One region of the Azospira sp. genome, then DNA from elsewhere that is predicted to be linked to it. Evidence: riboswitches for the same ligand, from Rfam matches in the RefSeq annotation. Region 1 holds a riboswitch; each other region holds the start of a gene.
The links. A riboswitch is a leader RNA that binds a small molecule or an ion and turns the genes downstream of it on or off. The one in region 1 is predicted to bind cobalamin.

Region 1 (7,267 bases):
CCAGGAGGATGGTCATGCCCCGGCGGTGCAGGCCGTCCAGCACCGCCAGCAGTTCCTCCTGCATGGCCTGGTCGAGGCCGGCCATGGGTTCGTCCAGCACCAAGAGCTCCGGCTCCATGGCCAGCACGCCGGCGATGCAGACCCGCTTCTTCTGGCCGAAGCTGAGGTTCTGCACCGGCTTGTGGGCCAGGTCGTCCATGCCCACGGCCTGCAGGGCGGCTTCCACCCGGGCGGCGACGGTGGCCTCGTCCAGGCCCAGGTTGAGGGGGCCGAAGGAGACGTCCTCCCGCACGCTGGCGGAGAAAAGCTGCCGGTCCGGATTCTGGAAGACCAGGCCCACCTTGCTGCGCAGGGCGCGCAGGCCGGCCCGGCCGTAGTCCACCGGGGTGCCGGCGTAGTGCACCCGGCCGGCGGCGGGGCGCAGCAGGCCGTTGCAGTGCTGGAAGAGGGTGGTCTTGCCCGAGCCGTTGGCGCCGATGAGGGCGTTGCGGCTGCCCCGGGAAACGCCCAGGGAACAGCCGGCCAGGCCCGCGCTGCCGTCCGGGTAGCGGTAGTGCACGTCCTCCAGCTGCAGCAGGGGCACGCTCACCGGCCGCTCCAGGCGAGCAGCACCAGGGCCAGGGCGGCCACGCCGGCCAGGCCGGCATCGCGCCGGGCGTGGGGGTGGCGGCTGCCGAGGAAGCGCAGGGGACCGTCGTTGTTGCGGGCCAGGGCCGCCAGGTGCAGGGCGTGGGAACGCTGCCACACCTGCAGGGTGAGGTGGGCGGCCATCTGCCCCAGGCTGCGCAGCAGGCGGCTGCGGTCCAGGTGGCCGAGGCGGGCGGCCTGGGCGGCGCGCATGTCCTGCAGGGCGGCGGCGAAGACGAACAGGGTGCGGTAGCACAGCACCATGATGTCCAGCAGCACCTCGGGGGTGCGCAGGCGGCGCAGCAGGGCGATGAGGTCGCTCAGGGGCGTGGTCAGCACCAGGAACAGCAGGGCCGCCAGGGCGCCCAGGGAGCGGGTCGCCACCACGGCGGCCTGGTGGGTGCCGGCGGCGGTGGCCTGCAGGCCGCCCCCATCCACGGAGACGGCCAGGGAGAGGGCGCTGATGGCGAGGAAGAAGAGGGCCGGGGCCGCCACCCGCAGATAGAGCAGGGGCGATACCCGGGCGCCGCCGATGGTCACGGCCGCCAGCAGGGCGGCCACGCCGAGCCCGGCGGCCGGGGTGGCGGCGGCGACGAAGGCGGCCGTCACCCCGCCCAGGGCGAAGAGGCCCTTGGCCTGGGGCGCCACGCCGCGCCAGCGGTTGGCGTAGGCCGACTGCTCGATCAGCACGCCGGCCCTTCCTGGTCCTTGTCTTCGCGCCGGGCTGCCGCTTCACCGCGTCGTTGTTCCCGGCGCAGCTTTTCCCGGGTGCGGGCGCAGCCCAGGTAATAGCCGATGAAGCCGGCGCCGAGGGCCGCCTGCAGGGCGAAAAGGAGGGAGGCGATCTCGCCGCTGGCCGGCTCCAGCAGGGGCTGGAACCAGGGCTGGTAGTCCGGGGCGATGCGGGTGATGAGGGCCTGGGCCTCGCTGTCGGCGCCGCCGAAGATTTCCGCCGGCTGGCCGTCCGGCCCGACCGGCCGTTCCACCAGCCACAGGGGCAGGGCCGCCAGCAGCACCACAGCGATGAGCAGCAGCAGGTTCTGGTGGCGCTTCATGCCCGCACCTCCGGCGCCGGGGCCACGCCCAGGTCCTGCAGTTCCTGCGGGTTGAAGCGGGCCAGGGCGTTGCAGATGACCACGGTGAGCAGGCCCTCGCTGATGGCCAGGGGAATCTGGGTGAGGGCGAAGATGCCGGCGAACTTGAGGAAGGAGGCGCCAAAGCCGCCCACCGGATCGGGGAAGGCCCAGGCCAGTTGCACCGAGGTGGTGACGTAGGTGAGCAGGTCCGCCAGGCTGGCGGCGAGGAACACGCTCACCGCCAGGGAGGCCTTGAGGCGGCGGGCCAGGGCGAAGATGCCGTAGGCGGCGAAGGGTCCCACCACGGCCATGGAGAAGATGTTGGCGCCCAGGGTGGTGAGGCCGCCGTGGGCCAGCAGCAGGGCCTGGAACAGCAGCACCACGGCGCCGATGGGAGCCATGGCGGCAGGGCCGAAGAGCACGGCGCCCAGGCCGGTGCCGGTGGGGTGGGAACAGCTGCCGGTGACCGAGGGCAGCTTCAGGGCCGAGAGGACGAAGGTGAAGGCGGCGGCCACTCCCAGCAGCATGCGCTGCTCGGGATTTTCGCGGATGCGGCGGTTCACGGAACGGATGCCCCAGGCGACGAAGGGGGCGGCGGCGACGCTCCAGCCCACGGCGTGTTCGATGGGCAGGAAGCCTTCCATGATGTGCATGAGTCTCTCCCTCGGCGAGCATGACGGTGGCGCACCAGGCGGGGGAGTTGTGGCAGGTCGGATAAAGGGCCGCGGCGGATGGAACAGCGAGGAGGCGGCAAATCACCAGAACCGTTCCCGTCACCCCGGGGAATGGTGCAACTTGTGATGTCAGGCCGGTCTTCTGGCTTGCCTTCATCCTTCCCTGCCGGCCTTCCCGTGATGAACCACAGTGGCGTGAGGCAGCGTCGTCTGGCTTACAGCAGCGGGGGCTGCGCCGGACTGTCCTGGGTGGTCCCTGGAGTCACCGGCTTCCCGTTTCACCGTCCCCGCAGAGCGCGAGGCACGGCACCTGAATCGGGGCGGATGATAGCCCACTCCCCCCGGGCTGGGCAATCCGCCGCGCCAGGCGCGGCGTTTGGCGAATCGGTCGGGGCGGGTTAGACTGGCCCCGCTTCGGTTCCCCCCTCCAGGGGATGAAAAGGGAATCCGGTGCGAGACAGGGCGGCGACGCCCCGACTCCAGTCCGGAACTGCCCCCGCAACTGTAGGCGGCGAGCGTTGCGCTCCACTCTTTGCCACTGGCGATACTGCCGGGAAGGCTGGCGCAACGTGACGACCCGCAAGTCAGGAGACCTGCCGCGGCATTACTTCATATCAATCCTAATTGGGGCGGGGTGTCCCCTGAGGAAGGTAAATGCGCGCATTCCCTGACTGTCATCGTTGTCCGCTCTCGGCTGCCTGCCGCTCCGAGCCGCTTTGCCGCGGCCCGGGGTGTTCGCCCTTCTCCGATGCTCCCGCTCCGCTTTATCCAAGGAGTTGCGCATGCGCATGGAAGCAATGGAAATCGGCGCCGTCGTGGGGACGGCCGCCCAGCCCGTAGAAGCCAATCCCGCCCCCACTTCGTCCACTTCGCCGCGGCAGCAGCAGGCCACCCTCATGGTGGACGTGGTCTTCCCCGAACAGGTGAACCATCACGGCACCCTCTTCGGCGGTTCCGCCATGGCCATGATGGACAAGCTGGCTTTCCTGGTGGCCACCCGGGAGACCCGCCGGCCCATGGTCACCGCCAGCAGCGGCCGCATCGACTTCCGTAAGCCCATTCCCCAGGGGCGCCTGGTGGAACTGTCCGGCCGGGTGGTGCAGCGGGGTCGGCGCTCGGTGCAGGTGGAGGTGGCCCTGGCGGCGGAGGACCTGGCCACCGGGCTGCGGGAGACCAGCGCCACCGCCCACTTCACCCTGGTGGCGGTGGACGGTCCAGGGGCGCCGCTGCAGGAGGACGACGAGAGCTTCGCCCAGCTGCCCGGCATCGGCCCGGTGACGGCCATGGTGGAGATGGTCTTTCCCGGCCACACCAACCACCACGGCAGCCTCTTCGGCGGCCAGGCCCTGGCCTGGCTGGGCAAGGCGGCCATGGTGGCGGCCAGCCGCCAGGCCCGCATGCCGGTGGTGATGGCCGCTTCCGAGCGCATCGACTTCCACGCGCCGGTGCTGGAGGGGGAGATCGCCGACCTGGCGGCCCGGGTGGTGGCCATCGGCAACAGTTCCATGACGGTGGAAGTGCTGCTGCACGCCGAGGCCCTGCTCACCGGCCAGCGCCGCCTGTGCACCCGGGGCCGCCTCACCATGGTGGCGGTGGGCTACGACGGCCGCCCGGTGCCCGTGCCCCAGCCCCTGGGGCGGCGTCTGGCCTAGGCGCCGGCCATCGCCCGCCCCGGTCGGGGCGGGCGCCCGGTTTCCGGCCCGGAACGGCAGGCGGCAGGCTGCCCGGCCGGGCAGCGGCCCCCCACCGCGGTGTGACATAGTCGAGCCAATTCAGCGGTGGCGGGCCGTTATACTGCCGACAGAACAAGATGGGCCGGAGCCCGTGCCGTGATCGGCATGGCGCCTTCCGCAACCCAGGCTGCCCGGGCATCGGCAGTGACGATCCCTCCAACCTGCCTAGTCCCCATGTCCCTCAAGACAGCCCTGGCCCTGTGCGCCGCCTGCCTTACCCTGAGTCCGCTGCCCGGCGTCGCCTCCGAGCCGGCGTCCATCGTCTTCACGGCTGCCGAGCAGGCCTACCTGGACAGGGTGCAGTCGGTGAAGATGTGCGTCGATCCGGACTGGGAGCCCTTCGAGCGCATCAACGAGCAGGGGCGGCACGAGGGTATCGGCGCCGACCTGGTGCAGCTGGTGGCCCAGCGGGTCGGCCTGCGCATCGAGCTGCTGTCGGTGCGGACCTGGGACGAAAGCCTGGCCGCCGCCAAGGCCGGGCGCTGCCAGCTCATGAGCTTCCTCAACCAGAGTCCGGAACGGGACCGCTGGCTGAATTTCACCGCTCCCGTGTTCACCGACCCCAACATCATCGTCACCCGGGAGGAGCACGCCTTCGTCGGCGACCTCCTCGGCCTCAGCGGCGAGAGCGTGGCCCTGCCCCGGGGCACCATGGTGGAGGAGCGCATCCGCAAGGACTTCCCCAACCTGCGGGTGATCCTCACCGGCAGCGAGCCGGAGGCCGTCTCCCTGGTTTCCGAGCGCAAGGCCGACCTGACGGTGCGCTCCCTCATCGTCGCCGCCTACGCCATCCGCAAGGAAGGCCTGTTCAACCTCAAGATCGCCGGCCAGATTCCCGCCTACACCAACCAGCTGCGCATCGGCGTGGTCAAGGACGAACCCCTGCTGCGGGACATCCTGGACAAGGGCGTGCGCACCGTGACGCCCCAGGAGCGGGAGGCCATCGCCAACCGGCACGTGGCCATCAAGGTGGAGCAGCACACCGACTACAGCCTGCTGTGGAAGAGCCTGGCCGTGGCCGCCTTCGTCCTGGCCGTGGTCATCTACTCCAACCGCAAGCTGAGCGCCCTCAACCGGGAGCTGGAGCGACTTTCCGTCACCGACAAGCTGACCGGCCTGTTCAACCGCATGAAGCTGGACGAGGTACTGGAAAGCGAAATCCAGCGCTCCCAGCGTTTCGGCCAGCCCTTCAGCCTGATCCTGCTGGACCTGGACCACTTCAAGCTGGTGAACGACTGCCACGGCCACCAGGCGGGGGACCAGGTGCTGCTGGAAGTGGCCCGGCTGCTGCAGCGTCACACCCGGGAGACGGACCTGGCAGGCCGCTGGGGCGGCGAGGAATTCATGGTGGTCTGCCCCCACACGGACGAGGCGGGGGCCCGGGTGCTGGCCGAGGACCTGCGCCGGGTGTTCGAGCTCAACGAGTTTCCGGTGGTGCGGCAGAAGACCGCCAGCTTCGGGGTCGCCACCTACCGCCCCGACGACCAGGCCAAGGACATCGTGGCCCGGGCCGATGCCGCCCTGTACCGGGCCAAGGACCTGGGCCGCAACCGGGTGGAATGGCAATAGGCGCGGGCGTGGGGCGCTGCCTTCGCCTGCTGGTCCTGGCCTGCCTCCTGGGCGCCTCGGTCCAGGGCCGGGCCGGGGACGATGGGGCGGAGGCCCTGGCGGGCACCACCTTCTTCGGCTACGGCAAGGCCATGCACGTCTTCGACGACAAGAAGGGCGGCCGGCCGAACCAGAACACCGCCGGCTTCGGCGGCAAGCTGGGCCTGGAGAGCGGCGACTACCGGGGCTGGCGCCTGCGGGCCGCCTGGTACACCACCCAGGACCTGGGCTTGGCCCGGGACAATCCGCGCCAGACCGACGCCTACATGTTCGGCCTGGACAAGCGCCCCTATTCCCTGTGGGGCGAGGCCCAGCTCATCTACAGCCGGGGCCGCAGCCGCCTGACCCTGGGGCGCCAGGAAATCCAGTCGCCCCTCATCAACAGCTACGAATACCGCATCATCCCCAACCTGTTCGACGCCTACGTGCTGAGCAGCCGGGAGCTGCCCGGCACTACCCTGACCCTGGGCTACGTCGGCCAGATGTCGGGCCTGGACGGCCTGGTGAGCTTTTCCGATTTCCGCAGCATGTCCCAGCAGACCTACACCTCCCTGCTGGTGGACGGCCGGGGCCGGCCGGATGCGCGCAACGGCGAGACCCTGGACCCCTCCACCGTGGTCGGCCACCGGGGCGTGTGGATGACGGGGGTGGCCTACGAGGCGGAGCACAAGCTGCAGCTGTGGCACTACTACGGCCGCGACACCCTGCAGACCGTCTATGCCGACGGCCGCTTCAAGCAGCCCCTGGGCCGGGGCTTTACCGCCCTCATCGACGGCCAGGCCTACCGGGTGTCGGAGGTGGGTGCCTTCCGCGACTACCTGGCCCGCCACGGCCTCAATGCCAGCTACGGCCTGGCGGGCCTCAAGGGCACCCTGGCCCACGCTCCCAGCGGCCTCAGCCTGGCCCTGATGGCCAACCGCTTCGGCGGCGACCAGCGCACCGTGACGGCCTACGGCAACTGGGGCGGCTATCCGGAATTCGTGCTGATGCCCTATCTCTACGCCGAGAACGACGCCATGTCGGCCATCGCCCGCAGCCGCCTGCGCAAGGCCACCCTGCTGCTGGACCTGGGCCCCTACGGCCTGCCGGAGCACAGCCTGCTGCTGGGCCACGCCCGCATGGACATCGACGAGGCCATCCTGCCCGGTGCCGACATCATCGCCAACAGCCTCATCTACCGGGCCCGGCTGACGCCCCGGGTCTCGGCCCGGCTGCACCTAGAAGCGCGCAGCTCGGCCCATTCCCGCTACGACAACCACTTCCTCACCCTGGGCCTGCGCTACGACTTCTAGCGGCCCTCAATTTTCACCATGACCAACAAGCGACCCTTGGATTATCTGGCCGGCTATCCGGCCGAGCTGACGGCCCGGGTGCAGCACCTGATCGGCCAGGGCCGGCTGGCGCCCTGGCTGCTGGAACGCTATCCCCGGGCCCACGAGGTGCGCACCGACCGGGCGCTGTACGACTACGTGCTGGAGTTGAAGGGGCGCCATCTGCGCAATGCGGAAACGCCGAGCAAGGTGGCCTTCGACAGCAAGCTGCATGACCT
Region 2 (7,267 bases), on a different contig from region 1:
AGCCACAGGTAGAAGGCCAGATACTGGTGGTGGGGCGGCAGGGCCACGTCGTGGTACATCTTCTTGAGGTCGCCCTCCCAGCCCCGGGAAGGCTGGGGCGCGAAGACCAGATTGCCGTAGCGCTGGGCGGGGAAGACGAAGTGGGGCTTGCCCTTGCCGTCCTTCCACAGCATCACCCTGGAGTTTTCCGGCTCGCCCCAGGCCTGGACCATGGCGCGGCGCAGCTTTTCCGACTGGCGGTCGAACCATTTGCGGTAGTCGCTCACCGGCAGCAGCATGGCGTGGCCGCTGCGCACCATTTTTTCCAGGGCGCCGGGAGCCCAGTTGCCGATGTTGGTGCCGTGTTCCCGCAGGGCGTCGAACAGGGCTTCTTCCGTGGCCGGGCGGCCCTGGGTGTTGTAGCCGGCCTGCTCCAGGCGGGAGAGGATCTGCCACAAGGAGCGGGGCAAAACGTTGAGATAGGAGGCGCCGATGTTCTCCTTGCCCGGCGGATAGTTGTAGTAGATCACCGCCACCCGCTTGTTGGTGTTGAGCTCGTAGCGCAGTTCCACCCACTTCTTCACCCGGTCCGCCAGGCGCTCGATGCGCTCGGGAATGGGGGCCTCCACCACGTATTCCAGGCCGGTGCGGGGATCGGTCAGACGCTCCTTGGAAGCCACCACGGTGGGAGCCACGGCGCCGGCGAATTCGGCTCCGGCGATCTGCCAGGCCCGCTCGTTGAGGCTCAGGCCCATGGGCGAATCCTCCCATTCCTGGCGGCTCTGGTTGAAGAGGGAGAGGGCATTGACCACGGGCACGTCCAGGGCCTGCATGACTGGGATGGTTTTCTCCGGCACGTTGCCCATCTTCAGGGCCAGGCCCACCAAGGCCGCCACCCGGGCCTTGCCCCTGGGGTCGATGAAGTACTGTTTGACGGCATTCTCGGAAGGAAAGCCGAAGGCCGGGGCGACGTTGAAGCCGCGCCGCTCCAGGCTTTCCACCATGGCTTCGAGCAGGGCCGAGCGGCCGGCCTGGGCCGTGACCCGGTTGAAGACGATGCCCACCCAGACCCGCTCGGCGGCGCCGGGGCGCTGCCGCAGGTAGTCTGCCGCGTAGTCCTCGAAGCGGCTAAAGAGCTGGCCGCTGCGGGGATTCCACAGGGCCACGGCGGGGAAGGGGCGGGGCGGCGGGGCCGCCAGGGGCAGGCCGAATTCCCGGGCCAGGGCCAGGCGCAGCATGGCGGCGTAGTTGTCCACGCCGCCGGCCTGGGCGTAGGCCCGCAGTTCCTCGTTGCGGCTCAGGCCCGCATCCCGTTCACCTTCCTCGAAGGGCGAGCCGACGGCGTAGGCCTTGGCGCCGCGCCGGTTGATTTCGGCCACGGCGGGGGCAATCTGCTTCGCCAGGTCCCGGCCCATGTTGTAGATCAGGGCCAGGTCGGCCTTGGCCAGGGCTTCCAGGTCCGCCGGGCTGGGCTGGGAGGAGGAGGCGATGTGGAAGCGCACCTCTTTCAGGACCGGTTCCCGTTGCAGCTGCTGCACCGCATTGACCGCCGTCAGGGTGGCCGGGTCGCCGGGGAACAGCACCAATGACAGGGGTCGGGCCTGGGCCGCCAGGCCCAGGAGCAGCAGGGCCAGGCCCAGGAAGAGGTGCCGGAGGTGGAACAGGATCGGGCGCTTGCCCTCAGTCGGCCGGTACATAGACGATCCTCCCGTCGGGCAGCTTGTAGGCGGTGCCGAGGCGTTCGCCCCGGCCCGAGAGCTTCTGGTCGGTGACCTTGGCGGCTTTGATCTCGTTGCCCTTCTTGGTGATGATCTCCATCTCGCCGTTGGCGTTCTTCTTCACCATGGTCACTTCGGAACTGGGGTCCAGCAGGTCCATCATGTTGTAGGCCATGAACAGGGCGATCATCATGGAGACGATGAAGACGATGCTGGCGTCGAAGAGGTTGGCGACCCCGGCGATGGGGTCTTCCAGGGCCTCGCCGTCCAGGGAGAAGCGCCTACGCCGCTGCAGCAACCGCATCGTCGGCCTCCGTCTGCAGGTGGTGGGGGAGGGCCTGGCCGCTTTCCGCCAGGGTCAGTTCGGCGGCGTGGGCCATTTCCCGCACATCGGCCCGCACCCAGCGTTCCCGGGAGAGGGCCAGCAGATAGGCGAGGACCCCGGCGCCCAGGCCGGCCACGGTGGCGGTGAAGGCGGTGACCATGCTGCCGGCCATCTTGGGGATGTTGCCTTCGGCCAGAGCGGCCAGGGAAATGCCCATGGGGATGAGGGTGCCCATGAGGCCCAGGGCCGGCCCCACCTTGATGACGAAGCGGATGCGGTCCAGGCGCCGCGACAGTTCCAGTTCCTCGGCCTGCAGCAGCCGTTCCACTTCGATCTCCAGGCGGCGCGGATAGCCCTTCAGGCGGTGCCGCAGCTGGCCCAGGCGCAGCTTGAAGCTTTCCACCTCCGGCAGATGGCCGCGGCGCCGCTGCCAGGCGTCGAACAGGGTGATGCCCAGTTGCAGGGGCACGTAGGCCACCAGCAGGGCGCAGCCGCCGATCACCGGCAGGTAGAGGGCGGTGGAGACTTGGTAGAGCAGTTGCTCGATGAGGGTGACGATTTCCATGATGGCTCCCAGGGTCAGAACGAGGCGCTCAGCTCGATGAAGGCATTGCGGCCGGGCATCTGGTAGTACTCGTAGTAGGTCTTGTCGAAGAGGTTGTTGATGCCGGCGCTGACCTTGAAATTCCTGTCGAACTGGTAGCTCAGCTTGAGGTTGGCCAGCCAGTACTTGCTGACGCCGCCGTAGACGTTCTTGATGACGTCGCTGTTGTCTTCCTTGCTGAACTGCTCGCCGGTGTAGGCGGCGGAGAGGTAGGCGCGCCACTGTTGCCACTGGGCGTCCAGGGCGAAGTAGGCGGTGTTCTTCGGCACATAGCGCAGGCGCTTGCCCTGCAGGCCGGTGCCGCTTTCGTCCCGGGTGATCTGGCTGTCGGTCCAGGTGTAGCTGGCGGAAGCCCGCAGCCAGGAGGCGAGGGGCATTTCCGCCGCCAGTTCCACGCCTTCCACCTCGGCCTGGCCGGCGTTGGTGGCCGTGGCGAAGAAGTCCACATTGGCCAGGCTGCCGCTGTAGGGGCTGAGCTTGCGGTAGATCATGTCCTGCAGCCGGGTGCGGTAATAGGTGGCTTTGGCCGAGCCCTGGCCGGCCAGGGCCGTCTCGATGCCCAGGTCCCAGGAGGTGGAGGTTTCCGGCTTCAGGTTGGGGTCGGCCACCAGCAGGCGGCGGCTGCTGATGCTGGGCGTGGCGTACATCTCGTAGTTGGAGGGGGCGCGGAAGGCCTTGCCCAGGGAGCTGCGCAGGCTGGTGCCCGGCGTCAGACGATAGACCGCCGCCACCTTGGGGGAGAAGGCGGATTCGGAGCGCTCCGGGATGTCCAGATTGCTTCGGGGCGTACCGACAAACTTCTGCATGTTGCCCCGGCTGCTCCAGCGGTCGTGGCGGCCGCCCAGGTAGAGGGTGAGGTCGTCGCCGACGAAGATCTGGTCCTGCAGGAACAGGGAATTGGTGGTGCTTTCCCCGTTTGACTGTTCGTTGAGGGCGCCGGTGGTGCTGTCGGGATCGCGCCAGCTGGTGAGCTGGTACACCTTGCGCCGCAGGTGGCTGCGGCTGGAGGAGAGACCGACGATCAGGTACTGGTTGCTGCCCGCGGCAAAACCCAGCTGGGCCGAGGCATCCAGGGTGGTGTTGGGAGTGCTGGTGCGGGTGCCCGGGCCGCTGTCGAAGGTGGCGCCGGTGCCGGAGCCGACGTAGAAGGCCTCCCGGTCGAAGTAGCCCACATTGGCCTTGAGGTCGTAGCCATTGCCCAGCTTGCCGTCGAAACCGGCGAAATAGCGGGTCTCCTGGCGGTAGTTGGGATTGCTGGAATTCCAGAAGCTCGATTCCTTGATGCTGCCCAGCTTGTCGCCGTTGATGGAGACGTTGCTGGCGGGCAGGGCGAGGGGGGCGCCGTTCTTGCTCAGGTAGTTGTTGAAGCGCTCGAAACCGATGCTGCTTTCGCTGCGGTTGAAGCCGGCGAAGAAGCGGGACTGGGCATCCAGGCTGTAATAGACCTTGGCATGCAGGTTGTTGGCGTGGGAGGAAATGGCGCCCTGGTCCCCCACCACATAGGCCTTCTTGCCATCCACCGTGGTGGTGGCCCGGCCACCCTGGACCGCGTTGGCGCCGCTGCCGGTGGTGCCCACCGGCAGCACCACCAGGTCGCTGCCGGCGAAACCGGCCATGTCCTCGTAGCCGAAGCCCAGGGTGGCGGCCAGGCCGTTGTCCCACTTGTTGCGGTAGCTGGCTTCCACCGCACTGCGCTCGCCGTCGCCGAAGCCCCGGCTGACCTTGACCCGGGTTTCCTGCTTGGTGGGCACCTTGGTGATGACATTGACCACGCCGCCCATGGCGTCGCTGCCGTAGAGGGCCGAGGCGGAGCCGGGCACCACCTCGATCTGCTCCACCTCGCCCATGGGAATGCCCATCAGGCTGGCCAGGCCGCCGGCATTGCCGTCGGAGAGACTCATGCCGTCCACCATCATCTTCACCCGGCCGTCGGAGAGGCCGCGGAAGGAGACGATGGGGGCGGTGTTGATGCGGGTGCTGGTGCCCAGGCCGTTGCGCATGTAAAAGCTGGGCACCTTGGCGGTAAGGGCGTCGCCGATGCGCACGGCACCCGAGGCGTCCAGCTTGTCGGCCGTCACGACGGTGACGGCGGCCGGGGCCTCCAGGGTGGTCTGCTCGATGCGCGAGGCGGTCACCACCACGCTGCCCAGTTCCGTCTCGCCCTGCTCTCCGGCGGCCAGGGCGGCCTGGGAAAAGAGGGCGGCGATGGCGGCGGCCAGGAGGCGCCGCGGTTGTTGGTTGTTGATGCTCCCCATGTTGCTGTCTGACTCCAGTCGATGGCTACCGACCGGGCTTCGGGAAACGGGGGCACAAAGGATGAGGCGCGACCGCCGGCCCGAGGGCAGGCGGCAGAAACTCGGCTCAGAGGGAAGGCCGGCGCTTCGATTCATGCTCCGCTCCGTCCGCAACCCCGCGGTCGGTGGCAGGTTCGTGCCGGCACCGTCCTCCATGGACGGCGGGCACGCAAAAATCAAAGGCCGGTCTCCGGGCTCGCCAGTCTTGATGTTCCGCCTTCCCAAGCCAGTCGCCGACCCCGGTGAGGGGGCGACGGGCTGGCTCAGTGGCTGGCGCTCCGGGGAGGAGGGCCGTGGAACATCCGCACTGGCTTACCGTTGCGGGGGCAGCCGAAGCTTGGGGCCGTGATGGCCGTTACTTCGTTCCCGTTTCACCCGGCGGCTGCTGCCGCCGGACACCTTTGACTGCTAATGGCTCCCTGGGGAGCCGGGATCGCAACTGCAGGCGATCAGGAGCGCGATCATACCCCCAATCCCATCTATGACAAAAGTCTGTGTCCTGGGCTGCCCCATCCCCGCCTGGGGCCGGGGTAGCGTCCAGGGCACGGTGCCGCTGGTTGTCGCCCGGCTCAGTCCCAGGCCAGGGCGCCGCCGGTCTGGTACTCGGTGACGCGGGTTTCGAAGAAGTTCTTTTCCTTGCGCATATTGGCCTGTTCGTCGAGCCAGGGCAGCACGTTCTCGGCACCGGGGAAGGGCTCGGCCAGGCCCAGCTGGCGGGCGCGGCGGTTGGCGATGAAGCGGAACTGGTCCCGGTGCAGGTCGGCGTTGTAGCCCAGGATGGGCTCCCGCAGGATGTAACCGGCGTAGGCCGACTCGGCGGCTTCCGCCTCTTCCCACAAGGCCTTGACCTGGACCGGGTCCAGGGTCAGGTTTTCTTCCTGCAGGAGCTGGCGCACCACCCGGATGCCGAAGGCGCAGTGCAGCACTTCGTCGCGCATGATGTACTGCAGCTGCTCGGCGGTGCCCTTCATCAGGCCCCGGCGCTGCAGGGCGAAGATGGGAGTGAAGCCGTTGTAGAACCAGCAGCCTTCGAAGATGCCGGCGAAGAAGAGGTAGGAGAGGGCGAATTCGTGCAGGTTGTCCCGGTCCGTCAGGTCGAAGTCGGAACGCATCACCCGCTCCAGGCGACGGTTGGCCAGGGCGATCTTGCCGTGGATTTCCGGCACCACCCGGTAGCGGTTGTAGATTTCCTTCTGGTCCAGGCCCAGGCTTTCGATGCAGTGCTGGTAGGTCCAGGTGTGCAGGGCCTCTTCATAGACCTGGCGGGCCTGGTAGATCTGCAGTTCCGGCGCGCTCATCTTCTCCATCACCGCCAGGCCGATGTTGCGCATGGCCAGGATGTCGGAGGTGGTGAGGTAGGAGAGCACGTTCTCGAAGACGTGGCGCTCGGCCGGCGTCAGCTTGTGGTTGTAGTCATGCACGTCCTGGGCCATGGAGATTTCCAGGGGCGTCCAGTGGTTGCGGTTGGCGTTGAGGAAAAACTCCCAGGCCCAGGGGTACTTGAAGGGCGCCAGCTGGTTGATGTCGGCCTTGCCGTTCACCACCCGCTTGTCTTCCGGGTTGATGGGGGCCAGGGAGATGCCGCCGGCAGGCAGGCGGGGCGCGGCTGCCGGGGTAGTGCCGGCCAGGGACGCCGCCGTTCCTGCCTGGGCGGGCAGGGGGGCTGGAGATGCTTGCCGGGCGGGCGTTGCAGCCGGGGTAGGCTGGGCGGCGGCGGGTGCGTCGTCCCAGTCGTCGAAACGCAGTTGGCTCATTGGCAGGCCTCGCAATCCGGGTTGTCGATGGAGCAGAACTTGGGCTCGGGCGCGGCGGGGGCGGCGGCCCGGTCCACCGGGGAACTGGTCTTTTCCATGGCGGTGGCGCCCAGGGTGCGCAGGTAGTAGGTGGTCTTCAGGCCCTGGGTCCAGGCCAGCTTGTAGATCTCGTCCAGCTTCTTGCCGGAGGGGGCGGCCACGTAGAGGTTGAGGGACTGGGCCTGGTCGATCCACTTCTGGCGGCGGGCGGCGGCCCGGATCAGCCAGGTGGGGTCGATCTCGAAGGCGGTGGCGTAGCGGGCCTTCAGCTCGTCCGGGATGCGGTCGATGGGGCCGAGGGAACCGTCGAAATACTTGAGGTCGGAGATCATCACCTCGTCCCACAGGTTGAGGGCCTTCAGGTCCCGCACCAGGGATTCGTTCACCACCGTGAATTCGCCGGAGAGGTTGGATTTGACGTAGAGGTTCTGGTACTCCGGCTCGATGGCGGCGGAGACGCCGATGATGTTGGAGATGGTGGCCGTGGGGGCAATGGCGACGCAGTTGGAGTTGCGCATGCCGACCTGGGCGATGCGCTCGCGCAGGGCGTCCCA
Region 3 (7,267 bases), on a different contig from region 1:
CACCGGCACGTTACACCAGGCCAGGTAAGGCACCGTCAGGGAGCCGCCGCCGATGGCCACCAGGGAAGAGAGGGCGCCGATGACCCCGCCCGCCAGCCCCAGGCCGGCCGGGCCGGGCAGTTCCCGGTGGGGTTTCGGCTTGAAGTTCAACGCCATCTGCAACGCCACGCAGGAAATGAAGCAGGCAAAGAACAGGGCCAGGCCCTGGGTGGAAATGCGGGCGGCGAGCTGGGTGCCCAGCACTGTCCCCACCAGCACCCCCGGAGTGAAGGAGCGCAGCGTGTCCCACATCACGGCGCCATGCTGGTGGTGGGTGCGCAGGCTGGAAATGGCGGTGAAGATGATGGTGGCCATGGAGGTGCCGAGGGCCAGATGCAGCATCTGCTCCGGCGGGAACTGCTGGCCGGCGAAGATCATGGCCAGCAGGGGCACCATCACGGCGCCGCCGCCGATGCCCAGGAGGCCGGCCATGAAACCGGCGAAGAGGCCCAGACCCACATAGGCCAGCCACCAGAAATCAAAAAGCATCGTTCAGCTCCATCAACTTGCGGGTAATGAATTGCCACTCTTCCGTCGTCACCGGGGTGATGGACAGGCGGCTGCCCTTTTGCAGCACTCCCATGGCCGCCAGGGCCGGATGGCAGCGCAGTTCGGTCAGGGGCACGAAGCGCCCGCGGGCGACGAAGGCCACATCCACGTTGAGCCAGCGGGGCTGCCCGGGCGAGGATTTGGCATCGAAATAGGGACTGGCCGGATCGAACTGGGTGGCATCGGCGTAGGCGGCGGACGCCACCTGACCCAGGCCGGCGATGCCCGGCACGGCACAGCCGGAATGGTAGAAGAGCACGCCGTCGCCCAGCTTCATGGCATCGCGCATGAAATTGCGGGCCTGGTAGTTGCGCACGCCGAACCAGGGCACCCGGCCGAGACGGGCCAGGTCGTCGATGGACACTTCGTCCGGCTCGGATTTCATCAGCCAGTAAGCCATGGGCGAACAGGGGAAAAGAGGGGCCACAAAAGGAAACAGCGCGGTGGATTGCTCGCACCGCGCTGCTGTATTAGGCCCCCGCCTGTGCCGTTAGGCCGGCATCCTGAACCTGAGTTCAGAGTGGTCGCTTGCCGTCCGCATCAGGTGCACCCGACGAAGGGCGCTCACAACAGCGGATGAGTGGTTCGCGGCCGATGCCAATTAGCATTGGTTCAAGGAATATATGGCCTTGACGAACACCGCAGGGGACAATCGGCGGAAACTTTTGCTGGTGCGGCCAAGAAGGCTTCAGAACAAGGGTTCCTGGCCTTGGAGGGCCGCGTCCAACTGTGTTTCCATGGCTCCGATTCTACGCTGAAAGTCAGAGCCGTCAACGGGGGTTTCAGGATTTTCTGCGGGGCTCTCCGCCTTCCCGGCGGAAAGCAGTTCGTGGGCGATATTCAGGGCCGCCATGACCGCCACGCGCTCGGCGGCGGCAGTTTTGCTCTTGGCTGCGATGTCCTGCATCTTGCGGTCCACATAGGCGACGGCAGCCAGCAGCGCTTCCTGTTCGCCGGGCGGGCAGGCCACCCGGTATTCGCGGCCGAGGATGGCCACGTCGATGAAATTGCCGCTCATGCCTTGCCCTCCTCCGGCAACTGCTCGGCCAGCGCCTCGAGGCGGGCACGGGCCGCCTCCATGCGCTCGACCAGACGCAGGCGCTCGTCTTCCGCGCTGGCCAGTCGGGCGCGCAGTTCCTGGTTCTCGGCCCGCAGGCTGTGGCAGAGGCTGACCACCTGCGCCACCTTGCCCTCGAGGGCATCCAATTGCTTAGTCATAGGCGCGAACTATAGAGGCCAAAAACACGCAAGGTCAAGGACTAAGACCATATTTTGAATGTGTTTTATGCCAAAGCGCCCAGGCGCCGGCCTCGCCATACAGGCAGGTATGGAGTACCATCCGCCCCCGTTGTTCCACCAGGGACAACGCTCCGCGTCAGGTGCCGCGGGAGGAGTCCTCCTCCGCGGTTAAACGGGAAACAGGTGCGCGCCGCCAGCAGCGGCGCAATGCCTGTGCTGCCCCCGCAACGGTAAGGAAGTGCGGGTCCATCACGACGCCACTGGGTCACCCCCGGGAAGGCGATGGATCAAGACTTCCGAGCCCGGATACCGGCCTGAACGGAATTCGCGGAAGCGTCGCGGGGAAGCGGCAAGACTGGTCTGTCCAAAAAGCACTCCTGATCCGAAGGTTCCCTGCCCGCGTCCAATTACCATCGGCGACGGTGCTGCGGGATGCGCATCGTTGCCATGCAGGAGTCACTCCCATGCGCCGTTCCCTGTTATCCACCGCCCTGACCGCTGCCTTTGCCCTGCCTGCGACCGCGGCCCTGGCGGAGGAAGCCTCGCTCCAGTCCGTCATCGTCACCGCCACCCGTTTCTCCGAGGCCGATTGCCGTACGGCAGCCAACATCAGCGTCATTTCCCGGGAAGACATCGAGAAGACGCCAGCCACCAATCTGACCGACCTGCTGGCGACCCGGGCCGGCATCAACGCCATGCCGATCTACGGCCCTCTGGGCCTGGACGCGACGGTGGACATGCGCGGCTTCGGCTCCACCGCCACCAGCAACACCCTGGTACTGCTGGACGGCCAGCGCATCAGCCCCACCGACATGGGAACCATCATCTGGTCCTCCATTCCCCTCACCGGCATTGAGCGCATCGAGGTGGTACGCGGCTCCGGCACGGTACTCTACGGCGACGGAGCCACCGGCGGCGTCATCAACATCATCACCGACAAGTCCGGCAAGCCCCGGGCCTCCATTACCGCCACCGCTGGCTCCTTCGGCTACCGAGGCCTGGACGGCAGCTTCGCCGGTGGCAATGAGCACCTCTACGGCAATCTGTTCGTGCGCAGTGCCAGCCTCGACGGCTACCGCCAGAACAGCCAGCAGGACCAGCAGGCTGCCAGCGGCCGCGTAGGCTTGAAGCTGGAGCGGGGCGAGGTCTTCTCAGATTTCGCCGTATACAAGGAATCCTCCGGACTCCCAGGCAATCTGCTGCAGGCGACCTACGAAAACGATCCGCGTAACAGCCGCAAGCCCTACGACACCCAACGCCGTGACGGCTATCGTGTCCGCCCTGGTGTGGCCTATGCCCTCTCCGACAAGGTGGACCTGGAGACGGAAGTCAGCTTCGAACACCAGACCCTCAACACCGACCTCGTCTCTTCCAACTGGAAGAGCGAGCGCGTCCGCGACACCCTTTCCTTCACCCCGCGTCTGCGCATCAACCACGGCCTCGGGACACTGGGCAGCGAAACCACGGTGGGGGTGGATTACTACGACGCCAAGGTCACCTCCACCAACCAGAACGGCCCCAACCAGCGCGCCACCCAGAAAAGCAGCGCCTTCTACCTGCAGAACCTGACCAACCTCACCTCCGCCCTCAGCCTGACCCTGGGCGCCCGCCAGCAGCGCATGAAGCAGAGCGCCTACCAGGATGCCTATCCGGCCTGGTTTCAGCCCGGCATGGACGGCAGTGCCAGCCGCACCCGTTCCGCCTACGACCTGGGCCTGACCTACGGCAGCGGCGCCTGGCAGTTCTTCGGCAAGACCGGCACCACCTTCCGCTTCGCCAACCTGGACGAGCTCTTCGGCTACGACAACCTGGCCTTCCGTCCGGTGTTCGCCGGCGACCTCAAGCCCCAGCACGGCCGCACCAACGAAATCGGCGCCCGCGTTGCCCAAGGCTCCTGGTCGGCCCGAGCCGCCCTCTTCCGCACCACCCTGAGCGATGAAATCGGTTACGACGCCAGCGCCGGTGCCAACGTCAACCTGGACCCCACCCGCCGCCAGGGCCTGGAAACCGAGGCCGACTGGAAGCTGAGTTCCAGCGTCAGCGCCAAGGTCAGCTACACCTATCTGGATGCCACCTTCCGCAGCGGCACCTATGCCGGCAAGCGGGTGCCCCTGGCCCCGACACACCAGGGCAGCGTCCTGCTCACCTGGGACGGCGGCAGCATCGGCCAGTACGGGGTCCTCACCCGCATGGTCGGCAAACGGGCCTACGGCAGCGATTTCGACAACAGCCACGGCGACCTGGCCGGCTACGCCACCCTGGACCTGCAGGCTTCATGGAACTTCAAGCCCTGGACCCTGAAGGCTCAGATCGCCAATGCCCTGGACCACAAGCATGCTGCGTTTGCCGGCTATTCCAGCACGGCCGGTCACTACTATTACCCGACCGACGGGCGCGCCCTGTTCGTCTCCGGGCGTTACGATTTCTGACCGACTGTTCTGCCTGACCAACCATGCCCTCCCGCCGTCGTGCCCTGATCGTCATTGCCCTGCTGGTGCTGCTGGCCGGGGTGAGTCTGGTCGTGGCCCTGGCGGTGGGCAGCATCAGCATTCCCCCCGGCGCCGTCCTGCAGGGGCTGCTCGGCGATGCCGAGGCGCCGGGCTACGCGGTGGTGCATAACCTGCGCCTGCCCCGGGCCCTGGCCGCCTTTGCCTGCGGCGGGCTGCTGGCGGTGGCCGGCTGCCTGATGCAGGTGCTGCTGCGCAATCCCCTGGCCGATCCCTATGTGCTGGGCATCTCCGGCGGCGCCGGGGTCGGCGCCCTGGTGGCCATCCTGCTCGGGCTGTCCGCCTTCGGCATCAACGGCCTCGCCTTCAGCGGCGCCCTGGCCGCCACTTTCCTGGTCTTCGGCCTGGCCCACGGCGACGGCTCGTGGACCCAGACCCGCCTGCTGCTCACCGGGGTCATCGTCGCCGCCGGCTGCGGCGCCCTGGTGGCCCTGATGCTGTCCCTGGCGCCGGAGCACAAGCTGCACGGCATGCTCTACTGGCTGATGGGCGACCTCTCCCAGGCCACCGACGCCCGGCCGCCCCTGCTGGCCCTGGCGGCGGCCCTGCTGCTGGCCCTGCCCTTCGCCCGGGAACTCAACCTGCTGGCCCGGGGCCTGGCCACGGCCCAGGCCCTCGGCGTGGCCGTGGTGCGCCTGCGCCGGCTGGTCTATGTGGTGGCTTCCCTGGCCACCGCCACCGCCGTCACCACTGCCGGCTCCATCGGCTTCGTCGGCCTGGTGGTGCCCCATCTGGTGCGCCTGGCGGTGGGCAACGACCAGCGCCTGCTGCTGCCCGCCTCGGCCCTGGCCGGCGGCGCCCTGCTGGCCCTGGCCGACACCCTGGCCCGCACCGTAGCGGCGCCCCAGCAGCTGCCGGTGGGGGTGCTGACCGCCCTCATCGGCGTGCCCGTGTTCCTCTTCCTCCTCACCCGGGCGCCGCGATGACTGCCTTGCTGCAAGCCAGCCGACTCACCGTGCGCATCGGCGACCGGGAGGTCTGCCGCGACCTGGAACTGCAACTGCAGCCGGGGGAACGGCTGGCCATCCTGGGACGCAACGGGGCCGGCAAGTCCACCCTGCTGTCCACCCTGGCCGGCCTGCGTCCGGCCCAGGGCGGCGAGGTGCGCCTGCAGGGGCGCAGCTATGGGGAACTGGGGCCCCGGGCGGCGGCCCGGCAACGGGGCTGGATGGCCCAGACCCAGGCCGACGCCTTCGCTTCCAGCGTGCTGGAGACGGCCCTGGCCGGGCGCCATCCCCACCTGGGCCGCTGGGACTGGGAATCGGGCGCCGATGCGGAACTGGCCCGGGCCGCCCTGGCCCGGGTGGGGCTGGCCGGCATGGAACAGCGGGAGACGCCTTCCCTCTCCGGCGGCGAGCGCCAGCGCCTGGCCATCGCCACCCTGCTGACCCAGGCGCCGGACCTCTACCTGCTGGACGAGCCCCTGGCCCACCTGGACCTTTCCCACCAGATCACCGCCCTGGAACTGTTCGCCGGCCTGGCCCGGGAGCGGGGCGCCGGCGTGGTGATGGTGCTGCACGACCCGGGCCTGGCCGCCCGCTACTGCGACCGGGCCCTGCTGCTGCAGGGCGACGGCACCTGGGAGAGCGGCCCGGTGGCCGAGATCCTCACCGCCGCCCACCTCAGCCGCCTCTACGGCCATCCCCTGCGGGAGGTGGAGGACGGGGGCAGCCGCTGGTTCATCCCCTGCTGATTCCAGCCTTTTCTCCAGCCGCCTCTTTTCCCTTTTTCCCCGATTCCCGGAGTTCCCCATGAGCGACGAGCGCAACCAACGCCACAACAGCCGCATGGCCCGCAAGAAGGAAGTGGTCGACGCCAAGATCGCCCAGGCCAGCCAGGAGCGCGGCGTCCTGCTGGTGCATACCGGCAACGGCAAGGGCAAGAGTTCCGCCGCCTTCGGCGTCCTCGCCCGGGCCCTGGGCCACGGCCTCAGCGCCGCCGTCATCCAGCTGGTGAAGAGCCGCTCCGACACCGGCGAGGAAGGCTTTTTCCGGCAGCAGCCCCGGGTGCACTGGCACGTCATGGGCGAAGGCTTCACCTGGGAAACCCAGGACCGGGAGAAGGACCTGCGCGCCGCCCGGGCCGCCTGGGAGCAGGCCTGTGTCTACCTCGCCGACCCGGCCATCGACCTGGTGATCCTGGACGAGCTGACCTACGCCTTCAAGTATGGCTGGCTGGAGCTGGATGCGGTGCTGGCCGCCTTCGCCGCCCGCCCGCCGCACCAGCACGTCATCGTCACCGGCCGCGCCGCGCCGGAGGCCCTGGTGGCCGCCGCCGACACGGTCAGCGAAATGGGCATGGTCAAGCACGCCTTCCAGGCCGGCGTCGCCGCCATGCCCGGGATCGAGTTCTGAAGGGCCGCCGGCCTGACCGGCAATAGGCACGGGAATCCTGGCGACGACATGCCGCCGATGCCCGTCCCGCCTGCCTCCCAGGCCATCCCCCCAAAATCTCCACCGAGCCGCCGCCCATGACTTCCCTCGCCTGCCCCGCCCTCCTCGTCGCCGCCCCCGCCTCCGGCCAGGGCAAGACCACCGTGGTCGCCGCCCTGGCCCGGCTCCACGCGCGCCAGGGGCGCCGGGTCAAGGTCTTCAAGTGCGGCCCGGACTTCCTCGATCCCCAGATCCACCAGGTGGCCAGCGGCCAGCCCTGCGACAACATCGACTTCCGCATGGGCGGCGAGGCCGACGCCCGCTGGCGCCTGGCCCGGGCCGCGGCGGAGAACGACCTGATCCTGGTGGAAGGGGTGATGGGCCTCAATGACGGCGAACCCTCCGCCGCCGCCCTGGCCCGCCTGCTGGGCCTGCCCATCCTGCTGGTGCTGGACGCCTCCGCCATGGCCGGCAGCTTCGGCGCCGTCGCCTTCGGCCTCAAGCACTACCGGGAGGAACAGGGCGGTGGCGCCCCCATTGGCGCGGTGCTGGCCAACCGGG
Region 4 (7,267 bases), on a different contig from region 1:
GAGGCGCATGGCGGTGCGGATGGTGCGTTGCAGCTTGGCCTGGTCCAGCACCAGCTGGCCATCCACCAGGATCAGGTGGGCCGGCAGGTTCACCGAACCCAGGTTGCACACGGCGGTCTCGGAGTCGGAGGTGTTGAGGGTGATCTCGGTGCACAGGTTGGAGCTATGCACCACGCCCACGTGCTGCTGGGGCGAGCGCAGGTTGCAGGCGTCCTTGAAGGTGATCCAGGGGTGGCCGGTCTCGAACAGCATGGTCAGCATTTTGCGCCACAGCTGCACGGCGGGAATGCGCTTGAACAGACGGATTTCGCCCCGGTCGGCCTTGGCCTCGTAGGCGTTGTAGGCGACTTCGAATTCCTTGCCGAACTTGTCGTGCAGGTCGGGCACGTCACTGGGGGAGAAGAGGGTCCACTCGCCGCCGTTGATGACCCGCTGCATGAACAGGTCGGGAATCCAGTTGGCGGTGTTCATGTCGTGGGTGCGGCGGCGCTCGTCGCCGGTGTTCTTGCGCAGCTCGAGGAATTCCTCGATGTCCAGGTGCCAGGATTCCAGATAGGCGCAGACGGCGCCCTTGCGCTTGCCGCCCTGGTTCACCGCCACGGCGGTGTCATTCACCACCTTGAGGAAGGGGATGACGCCCTGGCTCTTGCCGTTGGTGCCCTTGATGCGGGCCCCCAGGGAGCGCACCGGGGTCCAGTCGTTGCCCAGGCCGCCGGCGTACTTCTGCAGCAGGGCGTTTTCCTTGATGGACTGGTAAATGCCTTCCAGGTCGTCGGAGACGGTGGTGAGGTAGCAGGAAGAGAGCTGGGAATGCCGGGTGCCGCTGTTGAACAGGGTCGGCGTGCTGCTCATGAAGTCGAAGGAGGAGAGCAGGTTGTAGAACTCGATGGCCCGGGCTTCCCGGTCGATCTCGTTGAGGGCCAGGCCCATGGCCACGCGCATGAAGAAGGTCTGGGGCAGCTCGATGCGGCGCTCGTCCACGTGCAGGAAGTAGCGGTCGTAGAGGGTCTGCAGGCCCAGGTAGTCGAACTGCAGGTCCCGCTCGGCCTTGAGGGCGGCGGCCAGGCGTTCCAGGTCGTAGTCCTTGAGGCGGGCATCCAGCAGCTCGGCGTCCACGCCGGTGCGGATGAGGCCGGGGAAGGCTTCGGCGTAGCGGGCGGCCATGGCCTCCTGGCTGGCTTCCTCCCCCAGCACTTCGACGCGCACGCTGCTCAGCAGCAGGCGGGCGGCCACCTTGCTGTAGCCCGGTTCCCGCTCGATCAGGGTGCGGGCGGCCAGCACCAGGGACTGGCGCACGGCGGCCAGGGGCACGCCGTCGTAGAGGTTGTGCAGGGCCTGCTCCAGCACCGTTTCGGCGGCCACGTCGGCCAGGCCCTGGCAGGCTTCCCGGCATTGCTGCAGCAGGGCGGCCCGGTCCAGGGGGAAGCGGCGGTCGCCGTCCACCACGTGCAGCAGGGGGCCGGCGGCAGCGGGGGCGGCCGCCGCCTGGGCGGCCCGTTCGGCGGCCCGCTTTTCCCGGTACAGCACGTAGGCCCGGGCCACGTCGTGCTCGCCGGAGCGCATCAGGGCCAGTTCCACCTGGTCCTGGATGTCTTCGATATGCACCGTGCCGCCGCCGGGCAGGCGCCGGGTGAGGGCCTGGACCACGATGGCGGTGAGGCGGGAGACCAGATCCCGCAGGCGGGCCGAGGCGGCGCCCTGGCTGCCGTGCACGGCCAGGAAGGCCTTGTTCATGGCGACGGAGATTTTCTCCGCATTGAAGGGCACCACCGAACCGTTGCGGCGGATGACCTCGAAGGACTGGGCCCGGCCGGCCAGATCGGCGGCGTTGGGCAGGCTGTCGTCCAGATTGTCGGAGGGCAGGTGGGATGACGCTTGGTGGGTGGCGAAGAGGCCGGCTTGCATCGTGGAACTCCCGTTATCAACGGAACGGGGGCCCAGGGCGGCGGGACTGCCGAGGCGCCGGCGGGCACGCCCATGGCGGCCGACAGCGGACAATCCCGATCCACCGGGGGGCACCCCGCCCCTGGTCAGACTGAAAAATTGGCGACGGCAGGTTTCCTGGCTCACGGGTCCTGGCCCGATGCCCGCCTTCCCGGTGGAACTGCCTCCCAGTGGCACGCGTGGACATCGAACTCGCCGTTTACAGTTGCGGGGGCAGCTCCGGCATGGGCGGAAAGTTCGCTGCGGATTCGCGGGGAATCCGTCTGATCCCGACTTCCTTGATCGCCGCACCGGATTCCCATTTGTCCCGAAATCGGGGAACCGTCGCGGAGGAGACTTTACCCCAGCCCTCAAGCGGAGGGCAAGGGGTTGGACACTACAGGTAGTAGTACGAGAGTAATAGACAACTACATATAGTGTATTTGGCGGCAGGGCCTTTTCCACAGCCGGGAGCGTTTTGCCCAGAAAACGGGCAGAGTGTTTAATCCCCAGTAATACTGTGGCTTTTCACCGGCTGTCCCGGAACGGCCCACAGACTTATCCACAGAAACTGTGAATTTCCTGTTGCATGCCCCGCCGGAATTTCTGCATAATCGTCGGATCGTTTTTGCCGGAGCAGTGGCAAAAACTTTTTTTACCGGCGGATTTTTTTCCGCCACCAACCGCGAATCCTTTATCAGCCCCATGCACAACTTCGCCGACTTCGACCGCTGCAACACGCTGCCCTCCCGGGCCGGCGCGGGCGCGTCCGTCATTGGCGTAGTAGGCGCTGTAGTACGCGTAGTCGTAGTAGTACGCGCGTGCGCCGCTGGGATGAGCGAAGTCCGGTAAAGAAACCAACCGAATTCCACCAACCCCCCGCCGGCGCGACAGCCCGGCGGGGGTTTTGTTTTTGGGCCCTCCGACCGGCAAGCCAAACCGGATTACGCAAGGAGAAGCCCAGCCATGAATGCCTCAGCCCCCCAAGCCGCCCGCCAGACGGATGCCGCCCCGGCGCCGGAAACCCTTACCGGCGCCCAGATCGTCGTCCGCCTGCTGGAACACCAGGGCGTCACCACCGTCTCCGGCATTCCCGGCGGCGCCATCCTGCCCTTCTACGACGCCCTCTCGGCTTCGGAGAAAATTCGCCACGTGCTGGCCCGCCATGAGCAGGGCGCCGGCTTCATCGCCCAGGGCATGGCCCGGGCCAGCGGCCAGCCCGCCGTCTGCCTTGCTTCCTCCGGCCCCGGTGCCACTAATCTGCTGACCGCCATCGCCGACGCCAAGCTGGATTCCATTCCCCTGGTGGCCATCACCGGCCAGGTGCCCCGCAGCATGATCGGCACCGACGCCTTCCAGGAGGTGGATACCTACGGCCTTACCATCCCCATCACCAAGCACAACTTCCTGGTGAACTCCGCCGAGGAGTTGCTGGAGGTGATTCCCCGGGCCTTCACCCTGGCCGCCTCCGGTCGCCCCGGCCCGGTGCTGGTGGATATTCCCAAGGACGTCCAGGCCCAGGCCATCGAGGTCAGCGAGTGGCCCGCCCCCGGCGGCCGCCAGGCCCTGCCGGCGCCGGACATGGCGGCCATCGAGAAGGCCGCCGCCATGATCAACGCCGCCGAGCGGCCCATCCTTTATCTGGGCGGCGGCGTCGTCCATTCCGGCGCCGCCGAGGCCGCCGTGGCCCTGGCGGAGAAGGCATCGCTCCCCACCACCATGACCCTCATGGCCCTGGGTGCCATGCCGGTGGACCATCCCCTCTCCATCCACATGCTGGGCATGCACGGCGCCCGCTACACCAACCTGCTGCTGGAAGAGTGCGACCTGCTCATCGCCGTCGGCGCCCGTTTCGACGACCGGGCTACCGGCAAGGTGGCCGCCTTCTGCCCCAAGGCCCAGATCATCCACATCGACATCGACCCCTCCGAACTGGACAAGATCAAGAACGCCCACGTGGGCATCGCCGGCGACGTGGGCGAGGTGCTGGAAAAACTTTCGCCCCTGGTGGAGGCCCACCTGCGCAAGCGCTGGCTCACCCACATGGGCGATCTGCGCTCCCGCTTCCGCCTGCAGCGGCCCAACCTGGAAGACCCGCGCAGCCACTACGGCCTGATCCAGGCGGTGGCCGACTGCTTGGACGATTCCGCCGCCATCGCCACCGACGTGGGCCAGCACCAGATGTGGGTGGCCCAGGCCTACCCCCTGCGCCGGCCGCGCCAGTGGCTCACCTCCGGCGGCCTGGGGACCATGGGCTTCGGCGTTCCCGCCGCCCTCGGTGCCGCCCTGGCCGAGCCCGAGCGCACCGTGGTCTGCTTCACCGGCGACGGCAGCATCCTGATGAACATCCAGGAACTGGCCACCATTGCCGAAGCCGGCGCCAACCTGAAGATCGTGCTCATGAACAACGACGCCCTGGGCCTGGTGTACCAGCAGCAGGAGCTGTTCTACGGCAAGCGCTACTTCGCCTCCAAATTCGCCGGCCAGCCCGATTTCCTCAAGATTGCCGAAGGCTTCGGCATCGACACCCTGGACCTGGACACCGCCGCCGATCCCCGGGCCGCCCTGCGCCAGGCCCTGCAACGGCCCGGCCCCTGCCTCATCCACGCCTTCATCGACATGAACGAGAAGGTCTACCCCATGGTGCCCCCCGGCGCCGCCAACACCGACATGATTGGAGGCTGAGATGAACGCTGTCAGCAAAAACGAAAATGCCGCCCTGGCCCGCCCCCAGCGCACCGTGCTGGAACTGGAAGTGAACAACCACGCCGGCGTCATGTCCCACGTGGTGGGCCTCTTCTCCCGCCGCGCCTACAACGTGGAAGGCATCCTCTGCCTGCCCGTAGGCGACGGCAGCATCAGCCGCATCTGGCTACTGGTCCTGGAAGACCGGCGCCTGGAGCAGATGGTGAAGCAGGTGGAGAAGCTGGAAGACGTGCGCACGGTCCGCCGCCATGGGGCGGATCATGCGGTGTTTGAGAGGCTGGAGGAGTTTTTCCGCTGAGAGGGTTGGGGGGCTCCTCTACAGAGGAGGAGCCTCCGCATTGGAAAAAGGCTAGTAATTCAGTATGATCGAAGCGTGCATATTCTAAAGAAATGCATGTAGGGCCAGTTAGATCAAATCAACTGGTTCCCGTGACCGCAAAGCGGCTAGCGGGGTTCATTTCTAATCCTATTGAAAGAACCGCTATGCCGTACAAAATTCCCGTTCGTCTTCGCGAATCTGCATATAGAAATCAGCAGGGCCGGTGCTTCTATTGTGGAAGTGCCATGTGGCTGGCTGATTTAGCAGGATTTGCAAATTCCCACAATTATTCGTTAGCCCAGGCTCGCTTGCTTCAGTGTACGGCTGAGCACCTTAGAGCCCGACAGGATGGCGGGAAGAACTCTCCTGGCAATATTGCAGCAGCATGTTGGTATTGCAATACACGACGCCATAAGAGGGTGCATCAATTGCGTCCTGAAGAGTTCCGCCAGCATGTTGTAAAACGAATGAGAAATGGGCGTTGGCACCAACTCTCCTGATTGTTACTTCAAGGGCATATCCAGCTGGTGATTTAATCCAGATTAGTCGTACTGGAGGCAAACTTATTTCAGCCTCTGTCTGTATTTTCCCCTACAAACCTCACGGGCTTTCTGCATCGAAAGCTGATGCTTATCAAAGTGCCCTGGCGGGCCGGGCGGCAAGATGGGTGCCCATGAAGCCCACCATTTCTTTTCCCCGACTTTGCCTGAGCGACCTTGGCTTGGCCGCGGCCTTGCTGCCCCTTTCCGTTAGTGCCACGGAAGCGGTGGTTCCTGCTCCCCGCGCCAAGGAACTGGTGCATATGGTTCGCCAGGATTGCGGTTCCTGCCATGGTCTGACCCTCAAGGGTGGTCTGGGGCCGGCGCTGACGGCTGAGACCTTCCGCCAGCGGCCTGCCGAGAGCATGGTGGCCACCATCCTGCACGGCCGGCCGGGTACGCCCATGCCGCCCTTCAAGGGTATTGTCAGCCAAGCCGAGGCTGAGTGGATCGTGCAGCAGCTCCAGGCCGGCTTCCCTACTGAATAATCCCAAAATGAATTTCCCGCGAAAGACTGCCATGAAGCCTGCCGTCTCCCGTCTGCTGCTCCTGCCCGCCCTGCTGCTTTCCCTTCTGGCCGGTTGCGCCAGCGCCCCGGCGCCGCGCGGTACCGGCGATCTGGGGGTGGTGATCGAGCGTTCCATCGGCCAGGTGCAGGTGGTCAATACCACCTCGAAAACGGCTCTGGCCAAGGTGCCCGGGCTGGGGGACCTGTCCCACGCCTCCGTGGTCTTCAGCCGGGACCAGCGCTACGCCTACGTCTTCGGCCGTGACGGCGGCCTGACCAAGGTGGATATCCTCACCGCCTCCATTGCCAAGCGCATCGTCCAGGCCGGCAACGCCATCGGCGGCGCCATTTCCCAGGACGGCAAGCTGGTGGTGGCCCAGAATTACGAGCCCGGCGGCATCAAGGCCTTCGACGCCGAGACCCTGGAGCTGGTGGCGGACATTCCTTCCGTGGATATGAACGGGGTGCGCTCCAAGGTGGTGGGCCTGGCCGACCTGTCGGGCAACCGCTTCGCCTTTTCCCTCTTCGAAGCCGGGGAAATCTGGGTGGCCGACCTCTCCAACCTGAAGGCCCCCAAGGTGCAGAAGTACTCCGCCGGCAAGCAGCCCTACGACGCCCTGGTGACGCCGGACGGGCGCTACTACATCGCCGGCCTCTTCGGCGAGGACGGTCTGGCCATGCTTGACACCTGGCAGCCGGAGCAGGGCGTGCAGAAGATTCTCGCCGGCTACGGCAAGGGCGAGCAGCCCCTGCCGGTGTACAAGATGCCCCACTTGCGGGGCTGGTCCGTGGCCGGGGGCAAGGCCTACCTACCCGCCATCGGCCGCCACGAGGTGCTGGTGGTGGATACCAAGACCTGGAAGGAGACGGCCCGCATTCCGGTGAAGAGCCAGCCGGTGTTCGTAATGGCCCGGCCCGACGGGCGGGAGATCTGGGTGAATTTCGCCTTCCCCGACAACGGCTGGGTCCAGGTCATCGACACCCTGGAAGGCAAGGTGACCCACACCCTGCAGCCGGGCAAGGCCATCCTGCACATGGAGTTCGCGCCCCGCGGCGAAGCCGTCTGGCTCTCGGCCCGGGACGACAACAAGGTCACCGTCTTCGACACCCGCACCAAGGCGCCGGTGGCCGAACTGAAGGCGGAGAGCCCGAGCGGCATCTTCTTCACTAGCCGTGCTGCCCGCACCGGCTTCTGACGCCTCGCCCGTCCATGCCCATGAACGCCGCCCGCTTCCCCCTGCTTAACGACTACCAGCGGGACTTCCCCCTGGT

Region 2: linked by a shared signal. The riboswitch ahead of OEL49_RS04015 (TonB-dependent receptor plug domain-containing protein) and the one ahead of OEL49_RS16645 (acyl-CoA thioesterase) in region 1 are both predicted to bind cobalamin.
Region 3: linked by a shared signal. The riboswitch ahead of OEL49_RS14440 (TonB-dependent receptor family protein) and the one ahead of OEL49_RS16645 (acyl-CoA thioesterase) in region 1 are both predicted to bind cobalamin.
Region 4: linked by a shared signal. The riboswitch ahead of OEL49_RS04025 (ribonucleoside-diphosphate reductase subunit alpha) and the one ahead of OEL49_RS16645 (acyl-CoA thioesterase) in region 1 are both predicted to bind cobalamin.

What each region holds. Positions count from the first base shown of each region.
Region 1 is NZ_JAOTRW010000012.1:80,987-88,253, reverse strand. It holds gene OEL49_RS16665 (energy-coupling factor ABC transporter ATP-binding protein) at 1-589, opposite strand, end outside; gene cbiQ (cobalt ECF transporter T component CbiQ) at 586-1,317, opposite strand; gene OEL49_RS16655 (energy-coupling factor ABC transporter substrate-binding protein) at 1,311-1,682, opposite strand; gene OEL49_RS16650 (energy-coupling factor ABC transporter permease) at 1,679-2,356, opposite strand; cobalamin riboswitch at 2,493-2,706, opposite strand; cobalamin riboswitch at 2,776-2,992, shown strand; gene OEL49_RS16645 (acyl-CoA thioesterase) at 3,160-4,029, shown strand; gene OEL49_RS16640 (diguanylate cyclase) at 4,285-5,679, shown strand; gene OEL49_RS16635 (OprD family outer membrane porin) at 5,688-7,010, shown strand; gene OEL49_RS16630 (YgjP-like metallopeptidase domain-containing protein) at 7,029-7,267, shown strand, end outside.
Region 2 is NZ_JAOTRW010000003.1:117,585-124,851, forward strand. It holds gene OEL49_RS04000 (cobaltochelatase subunit CobN) at 1-1,676, opposite strand, end outside; gene OEL49_RS04005 (DUF2149 domain-containing protein) at 1,660-2,001, opposite strand; gene OEL49_RS04010 (MotA/TolQ/ExbB proton channel family protein) at 1,979-2,587, opposite strand; gene OEL49_RS04015 (TonB-dependent receptor plug domain-containing protein) at 2,602-4,881, opposite strand; cobalamin riboswitch at 5,085-5,338, opposite strand; gene OEL49_RS04020 (ribonucleotide-diphosphate reductase subunit beta) at 5,490-6,674, opposite strand; gene OEL49_RS04025 (ribonucleoside-diphosphate reductase subunit alpha) at 6,671-7,267, opposite strand, start outside.
Region 3 is NZ_JAOTRW010000009.1:157,934-165,200, forward strand. It holds gene OEL49_RS14415 (sulfite exporter TauE/SafE family protein) at 1-528, opposite strand, end outside; gene OEL49_RS14420 (EVE domain-containing protein) at 518-988, opposite strand; RNA gene ssrS (6S RNA) at 1,060-1,239, opposite strand; gene OEL49_RS14430 (cell division protein ZapA) at 1,277-1,606, opposite strand; gene OEL49_RS14435 (hypothetical protein) at 1,603-1,806, opposite strand; cobalamin riboswitch at 1,949-2,159, shown strand; gene OEL49_RS14440 (TonB-dependent receptor family protein) at 2,292-4,256, shown strand; gene OEL49_RS14445 (FecCD family ABC transporter permease) at 4,280-5,260, shown strand; gene OEL49_RS14450 (ABC transporter ATP-binding protein) at 5,257-6,027, shown strand; gene cobO (cob(I)yrinic acid a,c-diamide adenosyltransferase) at 6,086-6,688, shown strand; gene OEL49_RS14460 (cobyrinate a,c-diamide synthase) at 6,805-7,267, shown strand, end outside.
Region 4 is NZ_JAOTRW010000003.1:125,197-132,463, forward strand. It holds gene OEL49_RS04025 (ribonucleoside-diphosphate reductase subunit alpha) at 1-1,905, opposite strand, end outside; cobalamin riboswitch at 2,035-2,285, opposite strand; gene OEL49_RS04030 (hypothetical protein) at 2,482-2,784, opposite strand; gene ilvB (acetolactate synthase large subunit) at 2,890-4,608, shown strand; gene ilvN (acetolactate synthase small subunit) at 4,610-4,927, shown strand; gene OEL49_RS17385 (HNH endonuclease) at 5,194-5,448, shown strand; gene OEL49_RS04045 (c-type cytochrome) at 5,622-5,975, shown strand; gene OEL49_RS04050 (cytochrome D1 domain-containing protein) at 6,007-7,191, shown strand; gene OEL49_RS04055 (Lrp/AsnC family transcriptional regulator) at 7,206-7,267, shown strand, end outside.